DNA from 2 places in the Exiguobacterium sp. R-39 genome. Region 2 is predicted to be linked to the other one. Evidence: a T-box and tRNA genes for the amino acid it is inferred to sense, from the RefSeq annotation. Region 2 holds a T-box; the other holds one or more tRNA genes.
What was found. The T-box of region 2 lies ahead of leuS (leucine--tRNA ligase). A T-box ahead of a tRNA ligase gene usually reads a tRNA of that ligase, here a tRNA-Leu.
Positions count from the first base shown of each region.

Region 1: it has a tRNA-Leu gene. The T-box ahead of leuS (leucine--tRNA ligase) is inferred to sense a tRNA for this amino acid. The anticodon was not compared.

Region 1 covers NZ_CP187965.1:1,709,065-1,715,406, forward strand. The annotation lists gene ACP26N_RS09095 (2-oxoglutarate dehydrogenase E1 component) at 1-2,230, opposite strand, end outside; gene ACP26N_RS09100 (amino acid ABC transporter ATP-binding protein) at 2,582-3,310, opposite strand; gene ACP26N_RS09105 (amino acid ABC transporter permease) at 3,307-3,951, opposite strand; gene ACP26N_RS09110 (transporter substrate-binding domain-containing protein) at 3,988-4,707, opposite strand; tRNA gene ACP26N_RS09115 (tRNA-Leu) at 4,952-5,035, opposite strand; gene ACP26N_RS09120 (alpha/beta hydrolase) at 5,099-6,043, opposite strand; gene ACP26N_RS09125 (hypothetical protein) at 6,066-6,342, opposite strand, start outside.
Region 2 covers NZ_CP187965.1:2,321,379-2,327,720, forward strand. The annotation lists gene ACP26N_RS12210 (hypothetical protein) at 17-997, opposite strand; gene leuS (leucine--tRNA ligase) at 1,128-3,533, opposite strand; T-box leader at 3,581-3,802, opposite strand; gene ACP26N_RS12220 (HAD family hydrolase) at 3,842-4,486, opposite strand; gene ACP26N_RS12225 (peptidoglycan bridge formation glycyltransferase FemA/FemB family protein) at 4,549-5,580, opposite strand; gene ACP26N_RS12230 (MDR family MFS transporter) at 5,743-6,342, opposite strand, start outside.

The sequences.
Region 1 (6,342 bases), 610 kb from region 2:
CTGTCCAGTTCTTTTCGCCTGATAACGTCAAGAACCGCTCCAATCGGCCACTTGAGTGCTCCGGCCCTTGTCCTTCGTATCCATGCGGTAATAGCATGACAAGTCCGGACGTCTGCCCCCATTTTGCACGGCTTGCCGAGATGAACTGATCAAAGATGACTTGACCGGAGTTTGCGAAGTCGCCGTACTGGGCTTCCCATAAAACAAGTGTTTCCGGCGCAAAGACGTTATAGCCGTATTCGAACCCGAGAACGCCTGCTTCCGATAATGGACTGTTGTATACAGCAAACGATGCTGTTGCTGACTTCAGACTGTGCATCGGTGAAAACGATTTGCCGGTCTTCACATCATTCAGATTAATGTTTCGTTGGGCAAATGTTCCCCGTTCCGAATCCTGACCACTTAATCGAATCGGTGTGCCATCGGAAAGAATTGAAGCAAATGCCAATGTTTCGGCATGACCCCAGTCGATGCCGTTTTTCGTCGTCAACGCATCCGTGCGGCGTTTCAGGACTTTCTCAAGTTTATGGAAAACGTTAAATCCACTCGGCCACTCGAGGAGTTGCTCGTTATAGTCCGTCAATTTCTCGACCGCAACCCCTGTCTCGATGTGCGGGACTCCTTTGAAGACGACATCCGGCATGACGCCGCCGTATTCTTTTTCCACATTCGGGACTTTCTCCCGGGCCGCTTTCATCATCTCATTGATGTCCGCTTCAATCTTCGTCACATCTTCTTTTGCGACATCGCCCTGTTCTACCAGTTGCTTGGCATACAGAACGCGTGCTGAATCATGTTTATGGATTAAATCGTAGAGAACGGGATTCGTATTCATCGGCTCATCCATCTCGTTATGTCCGAAGCGACGATACCCGATCAAGTCAATCAAAACGTCCTTGTTGAATGTTGCACGGTATTTGCTAGCGAGCAATGCTACGGCCAGACAACTTTCCGGTTCATCCGCATTGACGTGGAAAACAGGAATCTCGTAGCCTTTTGCCAAATCACTCGAATAGCGTGTTGAACGGGAATCAGTCGGTTCTGTCGTAAAACCAATCGTATTGTTGGCAATGATATGAATCGTTCCGCCCGTATTGTATCCTTTTAAGTTAGTTAAATTAAGCGTTTCAGCAACAATCCCCTGTCCCGGGAACGCAGCATCACCGTGAATAAGAATGGCAGCCGCTTTTCCCTGTTCCTGACGAGGTGCTCCTTTTTGTGAGCGGTCGTCTTGCGCAGCCCGTGTAAACCCTTCGACGACAGGATCGACGAATTCAAGGTGAGACGGATTGTTGGCAAGCGTCATTCGAACGTTGCTCGATTGTTGCTCCATCTTCCGGTTTAATCCGAGGTGATACTTGACGTCCCCCGTCCAACCGTACGTGATCCCGATTGATCCTTCTGAGGGAACCAAATCATGGTTCGGCGCATGTTGGAACTCTGCAAAAATCATTTCATATGGTTTTCCTAAAACGTGCGCTAAGACATTCAGTCGTCCCCGGTGCGCCATTCCGATGTTGATCGTTTCCGATCCGTTGGCAATCAGATGTCCAACAATCGTATCGAGTAACGGAACCATCGCATCAAGTCCTTCGATTGAAAAACGTTTTTGTCCAACGTATGTTTTATGCAAATATTTCTCAAATAATTCGGTTTCCGCTAAACGTTTGAACAATTGCTTTTTTTGATCAATTGTCAGCTTAGCTGTCAATGCCCCTTGTTCAATCTTTTGCCGCAACCATTTCTTTTCATCCAAGTCATCGACATGTTGAAATTCAACCGCTGCCGCCCCCGTGTACTGAGCCTTTAAGTGCTCGATTCCTTCAAAAGCATCTTGAAGATGAGCCGGTGGTTCTGGACAAACGAGTGTGACAGGCATGGCGCGTAAATCGGTTTCTGTCAATCCGAATTGACGGAGCTCGAGCAGTTCTGTTTCCCGTGGATGATCTTTGAGCGGATAAATATCAGCTGCAAGATGACCTTTCGCCCGAATCTGATCAGCTAATCGACTCGCGGCCAAATACTTTTCGAAATCTCCCGTTTCGACCGTTTGCTTCGTTACACGTTCTGAAACCGGAGCACCATTTTGTTCAAAATATGCCCGTGTTTCTTCATCGACTGAAGAAGCATCTTCTAAAAAGCGTTCATACAATTCAATGATGTACCCAAGGTTTGGTCCATAAAATGCTTGTTGGTCCTGGCTTGCCATGTACGGTTCCCCCCGTTTCATTCGTTTCACTCCTGTACTGCATCAGTACGTTTCCAGCTCTCTACCTGTTAGCGCTTTCAAATCATATGACATAAAAATTCGATAATCGTCATGTTCCTGACATTTCATCCGAACATAACCCTTAACGAAGGCCTGTATGTCAAAAGTGTTTGCCTTAGTTATTATATTACTACTTCTTTTAGGTCAGTGCGTTTCGAATTCCCAATTTCTCCGTCACAAATGTATAAGTTTTTCTTATGACTGTAACCTGTGTTCTTTATGATTGAAACGTCTCTAGGCGAAAACAGGGGTTTTCATCAAAAAAAAGCAGGAATGACCTCCCTGAAGGTCATTCCTGCTTCATTTCATCATTTACAAAACTTTACTTAAAAAAGACTGTGTCCGTTCGTGTTGCGGAGAATCAAACAATAAACTCGGAATGTTTTCTTCGACGATAAAACCACCGTCCATGAAAAGAACACGATCCCCGACTTCACGGGCAAATCCCATCTCGTGCGTAACGACAATCATCGTCATCCCTTCGAGTGCCAATTGCTTCATAACGGCAAGAACATCCCCGACCATCTCTGGATCGAGTGCGGATGTCGGTTCGTCAAACAACATGATTTTCGGATTCATAGCCAGAGCACGGGCAATGGCGACCCGTTGTTTTTGACCACCGGACAGTTCACCCGGATAATTATCCGCTTTTTCCCGTAATCCCACTTTATCCAGCAATTCGAAAGCCCGCTGTTTCGCTTGAGTTTTATCCGTTTTCCGAACCTTCATCGGTGCAAGCGTCACGTTCTCGAGCACCGTCTTATGCGGAAACAAGTTGAAGTGTTGAAACACCATCCCTACTTCTTCCCGTACTTTATTGATATCGACTTTCGGATCCGTAATGTCGTGTGTATCGACAATCACGGTCCCTCCTGTAATATCCTCCAGCCGGTTTAAACAGCGGAGAAACGTACTTTTCCCGGATCCTGAAGGTCCGATGACACAAACGACTTCTTTTTCTTGAATCTCAACCGAAATATCCTTTAACACTTCGTTTGAACCAAATGACTTTTTTAATTGTTTTACTTCAATGATACTCATCGCAGTGTAAACCTCCGTTCCAAGAATTTCCCTAACAATGAAAGGAGATAGATGACGACGAAGTACATCAGACCGACAACTGTCCAAACGATGAACGGTTCAAATGTCGTCGCCTGTTGCACTTGTCCCTGTTGCGTCAAATCCGCGATCCCGATGATCGATAGTAACGACGTATCTTTTAGACTGATGATCGATTGGTTCGTAATCGTCGGCAACATCCGGCGGAAGGCTTGCGGTAAAACGATTTGCGTCATCGTTTGACGTCCTGTCATCCCGAGTGATCGTGAGGCCTCGGTTTGACCTTTATCAATCGATTGAATCCCTGCCCGGATGATTTCAGCAAAGTAGGCTCCGGCATTGATCGCAACTGTCAGGATTCCGGCATACATCCGGTCCATGGACAACCACTCGAGCGAGTTGAGTCCAAAATAGATAAAGAACAATTGGACGATAAAGGGGGTTCCCCGAATAACATCGATGTAGACGATGGCGATACCGTTTAAAATCTTAAGTGGTGATAAACGCATCAATGCGACGATCAAGCCGATTAAAAATCCGACGATGACCGCGATGATAAAGATATAAAGGGTGATCTGTAACCCTTCCAAGAAAAACGGAAACGCCGTTTTTGCGACTTCCATCAGTGACTCAACTCCCTTGTCATTCGTTCAAATAGCTTATTTCAAATACGTATCGACGATTTTGTCGTACTCGCCGCTTTCTTTCAGGTTAGCCAGTCCTTTATTGATTTTTTTCAACAACTCTTCGTTTTCACCTTTTAAGACAGCGATTCCGTAGTTATCCCCGTTCAAACGGTCTCCGACGAGTTTCAGACCAAGATTTTGTTGTTTGTTGGCATACGAGATGACCGGATAATCTTCAATCAATGCTGCAGCATTTCCGTTTTTGACTTCTTGGAACATGGCTGGACTGTCATTGAATTGTGTGACTGTGATACCGAGTTTATCTGCATTGTCCGTCGCATATTTTGCACCTGTCGTTCCTTTTTTGACCGCGACTTTCTGTCCTTTTAAATCATCGACCGACTTGATTTTATTGTTGTCATCTTTGACGACTAAAATCAATCCGGCTTTAAAGTACGGATCGGAGAACGTGACGACTTTTTTCCGCTCCGGCGTGATACTCATACCGGCAATTGCAACATCCAACTGGTTCGCTTGAAGAGCCGGAATGATTCCGCTGAAGTCCATTGCTTCAAACTTGATTTTAAACCCTTGATCCTTTGCAATGGCTTTGATGAGATCGATATCGATCCCCTTGTACGTGTCCCCGTCTTTATATTCGAACGGTGGATACGTGACATCGATTCCGACTTTATACGTCTTGTCTTTCGACACCTCGTCCTGTGATCCGATACTGCATGCACTCAATACCATTAAACAGCTGAGCAGTAAAAATAAAACCGATAAATGCTTTTTCATGTTGTTACTCCTCTCTTGAAGACAAATAAGACAAATGCCTTCTCCCTTGTAATTTCCTTAAAATCTTTTCCTTAACACATATTTTATCAGAAAAATTCAAATTTTACGAACAAACTTGTTAAGGACATGAATCAAAAATTTTTATAAAAAAAATAGAAGCCCACTTCTTACGAAGAGTACTCCTATTTTCACTTAAAAATGCCGCCGAGAGGACTTGAACCTCCACGGTGTTGCCACCACTAGATTCTGAGTCTAGCGCGTCTACCAGTTCCGCCACGACGACTTCTATTTATGTTATTAGAATACTAAATAGTGTTTTTGATGTCAACGATTTCACGCATTTTTTTTACACGCGTTCCATTGGTTCGCCTAAAATCCGACGGACAAATGTTTCGACGACCGCATCATAAGTGTCCGGATCTTCAAAGTACGCCATCGCGTGGGCAGCATTCGGAATGACTACCAATTCTTTTTCTGTCGGACAGGCTTGATACAATTCATAGACCATCGAGGTTGGAACAAACGTATCCGCTCCACCGTGTAAAAACAGAATTGGCACCGTCGCCCGCTTCACTTGTTTAAGTGCAGACGCTTCACTGAAAAAATAACCTGCTTTCATTTTCGTCAAAATGCTTGTCATCGTCAAAAATGGAAAATGGGGCAGACGGTACATCCGTTTCATTTGATAGGCAAGGACGGCATTGACCGACGTGTAGGCACAATCGGAGATAATTCCTTTGATTTGCGGCGGCAAAACTTCACCACTTGTCATCAGAACGGTCGCTCCCCCCATTGAGACACCATGTAAGAAAATCGCACTTTCTTGTCCAAGACGGGCCACCAGGTACTCGGTCCACCGAAGACAATCTTCACGGTCATGCCAACCAAATCCGATATAGTTCCCGTCACTTTTTCCGTGTCCTCGGTTGTCCGGCATCATGACATGGAAACCGGCTTGATGATACAGATACGCAAATCCGGCTAAGTCTGTTCCGACTCCACCGTATCCGTGAACTAAAATGACGACCCGATTCGATGGAACAAGCGGCGGTAAGTAATGCCCGCGTAAGGTTAATCCATCATGCGCCTTTACTTCAATCAGCTCCAGCGGCTGTTCTTTGATCCACGTTTGACCCGGTTGCATCAGACGGACCATCTCGTCACTCAAATCACGGTTGTTGGATAAAAAGGGTTTCGGGTTGGTCGCAATCGCCATTTCATAAAAGTAATAACTCGCCGCGAGCATCCCTGAACCGATTACACCTAAGCCGATTTTTGTTCGTGTTCGCATTGCTTCCACTCCTCATCTGCTCTTATAAATCAATTTGTAATTGTGCCGAAGACTCGGCATCTTCTTCTTGTAAAATTTGTTGCCGCAGACGATGTTCGTGTTGTGCCTTTCGGTAAGCAAATTCCTGAACTAATTCTTGTCCTGTGAAACCTTCGTCGACGATGTCCGACAGCAAATCTGTTTCCGTCGTGACGATTTCCTGTGGATTGCGGATAATCAACACTTGACCGACCTGCGCCAACATCAGTTCATCTTTTAACTGTAACGCATCATAAAATGGTTCAGGTAAGGTCATCCGA
Region 2 (6,342 bases):
ACACGGAGCTAGCCTTTTAGTCGATTGGCGTAAACGAACGGCTCGAGAATTTATCCGTTTGGATGAGTGCAAACAACTCATTGTCCTGAACAAATATTCCTTCTGCCCCGTACACTTTCGGACTCGCTGATTCCCCCGTGATTGTCACATCTTTCGTATCAATCGAATACAGGAATAACGCTTCCGAATCCAATGTATAAATCCGCCCTTGCCGCTCGGCCAGACCGATCGGACGGAAGTTTTCCGTGAAGGCTTTTTTCGCATCACTGCGCATGCCACTGGCCGTGTCGATCCGTTTTCGTGCCACGATCGTCAAATACGGTGGTTTTTGTTTTTTCTTCAAGGCACGCTTTTCCTTCGCAGTCGCCTCTTTATCAATCTTGATTTCATCTTGTTTCATCGCAAAATACGTCAGTTCACTTCGTGCTAACGAGCGAATGTGATTGATCGTATAAAATTGTTTTTTCTTGGCATCGTAACCGAGTCCGTGAAAGCTGTCACGGATTGTCGTACCTGCTACCCGCTCTCGTTTGTCTTCTTTCCAGACGCCCTCTTCCCGTTTGACTGTCACGAGAATTTGATTGGATGTCAATAAGGCGACGGTCTCGCCGTCAACGAGCGTCATTCCGTCAAGTCCCGATAACATCAACTTGCCTTCATCCTCGATTTGGAATGAAGCATTGATACGTTCTCCTGTCCCACTGATTTCAAAAAAGTGATAATCTTCCGTTACAACAAGATAAGAACCAATCGAATCATCATACAACATCTGTTGGACATTCTTGATCAACGGTTCTTCCGGATTTGGAATCGAGGACGGCGTTTTCGGTGGTACTTGTTTCACAGCTGCTTGGTGTTTGGATTGTGTCTCAATTTTTGCAAACGTCTCTTGAATTTGTGCTACGGTCTCAGGTCTCGAAAAGACGAGGGCCACACAAAGGATCAGACCGGAGACGACGGCAAAAATCGTTGTATAGACTATATAAGTTCGTTTCATTTACACAAATCGCCTTTCTGTCTCGGTTTCTGATTCAGTTTAGCAGAAGGCGCCCTAAAAAAAAAGCGGACTTGCGACGGAGATAATCGAAAACCCCTCGATCTGATTAAATCAGATGAGGGGTTTCAGCTTAGTTTGCTACGATGTTGATCAGTTTTTTCGGGACGACGATGACTTTTCGAACCGTTTTATCACCAATCCACTCTTGTGTTTTTTCATCTGCAAACGCAAGAGCTTCAATTTCTTCTTTCGTTGCGTCGATGCTGATGACGAGCTTCGAACGGACTTTGCCGTTGACTTGAATGACGAATTCCATTGTATCGCTGACGAGTTTCGTTTCATCGAATGTCGGCCATGCCGCATATGTCAAGGTGTCTTCAAAGCCAAGTTGTTCCCATAACTCTTCCCCTAAGTGCGGAGCAACCGGAGTCAATAATTGAATGAATCCACGAAGGAAATGGCGTGGCAAGACCGGTTGTTTGTTTGCTTCGTTGACGAAGACCATCAACTGCGAAATGCCGGTGTTGAACTGAATATTCGTGAAATCTTCCGTTACTTTCTTAACCGTCTGGTGGTAGACACGTTCAAAGTCCGCATCGACTGTCGTCACATCTTGAATGTCCGCTGTCCGTTCAAACAGACGCCAGACGCGGTCAAGGAAACGACGTGCTCCGTCTAGACCGTTCTCCGACCAGGAAACTGAAGCATCCAGTGGTCCCATGAACATCTCATATAAACGGAGCGTATCCGCACCGTGCGATTTGACGATTTCATCCGGATTGATGACGTTTCCGCGTGATTTCGACATTTTTTCGTTGTTTTCTCCGAGAATCATCCCTTGGTTATATAACTTTTGGAATGGTTCTTTCGTCGGTACGACACCGATATCATACAAGACTTTGTGCCAGAAGCGGGCGTAGAGTAAATGAAGTACGGCATGTTCAGCCCCTCCGATGTAAATATCAACCGGGAGCCAGTATTTTAATTTTTCCGGATCGGCAATCGCTTCTTCATTGTGCGGATCGATGAAGCGAAGGTAATACCAGCAGCTGCCGCCCCATTGTGGCATCGTATTCGTCTCACGACGCCCTTTAAGTCCTTTGACCGGATCCGTGTAATCGAGCCAGTCTTCAGCAAGAGCGAGTGGAGATTCACCCGTTCCCGACGGCTTGATTTCCGGAATCATCGGCAATTCAAGCGGAAGTTCTGATTTATCGAGCGTCTTCATCGTTCCGTCTTCCATGTGGACGACCGGAATCGGCTCACCCCAGTACCGTTGACGGCTGAATAACCAGTCACGCAACCGGAAAGTGATTTTTTTGCGTCCGACTTGATTCGTCTCAAGTTCAGCGATGATTGTCTCAATCGCTTCTTGTTTTGATAGTCCGTCGAGCATCTCTGAATTGACGTGCTCTCCTTCACCCGTGTACGCTGCTTCGTCGACGTTACCGCCTGTTACGACTTCGATGATTGGCAGGTCAAACTGTTTCGCAAATTCATGATCTCGCTCGTCATGTGCCGGTACGGCCATGATGGCGCCTGTCCCATATGTCGCGAGGACATAATCGGCGATCCAGATCGGCAGACGTTCTCCGGAAATCGGATTGACGGCAAAAGCTCCCGTGAAGACGCCTGTTTTTTCTTTCGCAAGATCTGTCCGCTCCAAGTCTGATTTCGTCTGAACAGATGCGATATACGTTTTAACAGCTTCTTCATGATCGGCTGTCGTGATGTCCGCGACGAACGGATGCTCCGGTGCAAGAACAAGGTAAGTTGCCCCGAAAACTGTATCCGGACGTGTCGTAAAGACCGTCACTTGTTTTTTATGACCGTCAATCGTAAAGTCGATTTCCGCCCCTTCCGATTTTCCGATCCAGTTCCGTTGCATTTCTTTCACCGATTCTGGCCAGTCGAGTTCATCTAAATCTTCGAGTAAACGGTCCGCATACTCTGTGATTTTTAAGACCCACTGCCGCATCGGAACACGGACGACGGGATGATTGCCACGCTCCGACAGTCCGTCGATGACTTCCTCGTTCGCAAGGACTGTTCCAAGCGCCGGACACCAGTTAACCGCGACTTCGTCAACGAAAGCAAGTCCTTGTTCATACAATTTCGTAAAGATCCACTGTGTCCATTTGTAATAATTTGGATCCGTCGTATTGATTTCACGATCCCAATCATATGAGAATCCTAAATCTTTTAACTGACGTTTGAACGTCTCGATGTTTTGCGCTGTAAACTCCCGCGGATCATTCCCTGTATCAAGGGCATACTGTTCCGCTGGAAGTCCAAACGCATCCCATCCCATCGGATGAAGGACGTTGTACCCCTGCATCCGTTTCATCCGTGCGAGGATATCCGTTGCCGTGTATCCTTCTGGGTGTCCGACATGGAGTCCTGCTCCCGATGGATAAGGAAACATGTCTAACGCATAAAAACCTTCTTTTTCCGGATCTTCTGTTGTGACGAACGCATTGTCCTGTTCCCAGCGCGCTTGCCATTTCGGTTCGATTTCACGATGATTGTACGGCATCTCTATTCCTCCTCTGAATATACAAAAAACCGGTCTCCGCCCCTAGGAATAGGGACGAAAGACCGGTTTGTCTCCCGCGGTACCACCCACGTTGTCTGCTGAAGCAGACCACTTGATTCACGGATAACGGTGTGAAGGACCGGAGTTCGCTACTTGATTTCACGAATCATGCTCCCTGACGAGTTCACGGACGATTCCGACTGGTTTGCACCGATCACCAGCTCTCTAAACGGAATGACTCCCTTACTACTTCAGTTCGTCGCAATGGACTATCTATGTGTTAGTGTAAGCTGAATCTTCCCTTATCGTCAACGGTTCCGTAAAATTTCTCCGATTGCCGCATGCGACGAGACGACGTGGTCCGCGTGATGCAGGATTTGTGCCGGCATCCGTTCATCCAGCAAGGCGATGACTTCCATTCCTGCTTCCTTCGCCCCGATCATCCCGTTCGCTGCATCTTCAATCACGATACAAGCCTCCGGTGCTTGATCAATCCGTTGCGCCGCCAAGCGGAAAATCGCCGGATCCGGCTTCGACCGCGGGACTTCAAATCCGCTCGTGTACGCATCGACCGTCAATCCATAATGCGTGATGACGCGTGTGATTTTTTCAAGTGAACTGGAAGAAGCAATCGCAATCCGGTATCCTTCCATGCGGGCCAGTTCCATCAATTCTTTGACTCCGTCTTTTAGGCCGCATGCTTCCGGCTTCGCGTGTTGCTGGAATAATTCATGTTCGAGTGCCAGTAATGCTTCCGTAGAGTGAGGTAACTCATGTTGTGTAATCAGTTCTTCCCACATCTCGTCTCCTGTTTTCCCCATGAATGTCGCATACTGCGTATGATCGAGCGGGATAGATAACGTCTTAAACATGTGTTGGTGGACTTTAAAATATTGAATTTCACTGTCGAGAATGACACCATCCATATCAAAAATCAGACCTGTTTTTTTCATTTTTTCCCCTCCTGCTATCAGCCTACCAAAAAACCTGATCATCCGCAGACGATCAGGTGGATTCATGTCGCTAAAACCGTCTCTTGGTAGCGGTATTCCGGGAAATAGTCTACGTCTTGATCACTTCCATAGCGTTGGCACAATTTTTCATAGACATGAGGCAGAAGAATCGTTTTTCCTTGGTGGTATTCAAACATCCGGTATCCTGTGTAACGGCACTTGCTTTCAAACAGACTGTCCCGTTCCTTATATCCGCCGCCTAAATGTTGTTCGACCATCCCTGCCGTCTTGGAATGTAAGATCGCCTCATATTCCAGTCGCTGATTCGGAAACAGTTTATGTTCATCCCGTTGACATCCAATCAAATGTCCGTGTGCATACTCTTGTCCAAGCAATACGAAATAACCACCGACGGCTTCCCCTCTCCACTCGGCAATCAACAATAACGGTTCACACAGCTGTGTCGGCTGAAACAGTTGTTCAAAGTATTCAGGTGTAAAATAGTAATGGGAAGAGGCATCTTTCCGGTCCATCGTTTGGTAATAAAGACGGATAAAAGTTGGCAAATCTTCTTTTGATCCCCGACGGACTGTCAGCTCTGACGCCAATGACTTCCGGATCATACTCCGGTTTTTCTTATGAAACGTTTGCATGATTTCTTCCACGGTTGGCCGAAGATCGATGCTCGTCGTGTGGCGGATGAATTCCGTTTTCGTCCAATCCGCTATCCGTTTTTGATTTTCCGTCAATGGATTAAACCGAATCAGCTCCGAGACAATTTTGTGACGCATGGCCCATTGCCGAAAAGAACGCTTGGCATCTGCCAGTTCTTCCAACGTCAGTTCACCAACAACTTCCGGACCTCCATAACCATAAGGTGTAATCATATCAAAATACTCGGTGTCGAAAATACGCCTCTTCAAAAAAGGATAAAACAGTTCGCCTGACGCACCTTGAAAATAAACCAGTCCCGCCGTTTCATCGGCCCGTGCATTTAAACGGACGTATTCATAGCTATAAAAAATATCAAGTGATTTATTTTCGACAAGTGATGTCCAAGTCAGCTGATCTTCAACGAAAATACATTGCCTCATCTTTTACACCTCCGGCACACGACACGTCAAACATATTTTTTCTTTAATTTGGTTAATCAATTAATATTTTCCTTTTAATTGAATACCCATTTTACATGTTTATTATGCGTCCTCAAAAAAAGACAGATGGCGGCATCAAACGACCGCGTCTGTCTTTCGAACTTATTTTATCGCCTTACTTGGTATAGCACGAATGAATGTGAATCCTGCCACCAGAATCAATCCGATCAACGTCAGGAACACGGCATTCATACCGGATAAATCATAAATCAGTCCCCCGACGGTCGGACTGATCATCCGGCCTGCCGAAGCGGCGATATTGACGTATCCCTGAAACTCACCTTCTTTACCAATCGGAGCCAAGCGCGCTGCCATTGCAGGAACTGCCGGCCAAATGAACATCTCACCAATCGTCAAGATGATCATCGCCACTAAAAACATTTTGAATCCGCCCGCAAAGGGAACGATGGCATAGGACAAAAGAAAAATCCCTGTCCCCGTCAGTAACTGACGTTTCAAATCGTCTCCAAACCATCGTAAGACGGGTGTCAATAACGGTTGTGCAAACACAATCAGCGCCCCGTTGATCGTCCATAAAATCGAATACTCGGAAATTGTTACTCCAAGTGACTTTGTATGCACGGCAAACGTTCCCTGCCATTGAACATACACAAACCATAACAGTGCATAACCAATCGAGACATACAACATCGTCCGGACAGAACTCCGTGAGAGCGGTTCCCGCACTTCCTCGCTTGCCGA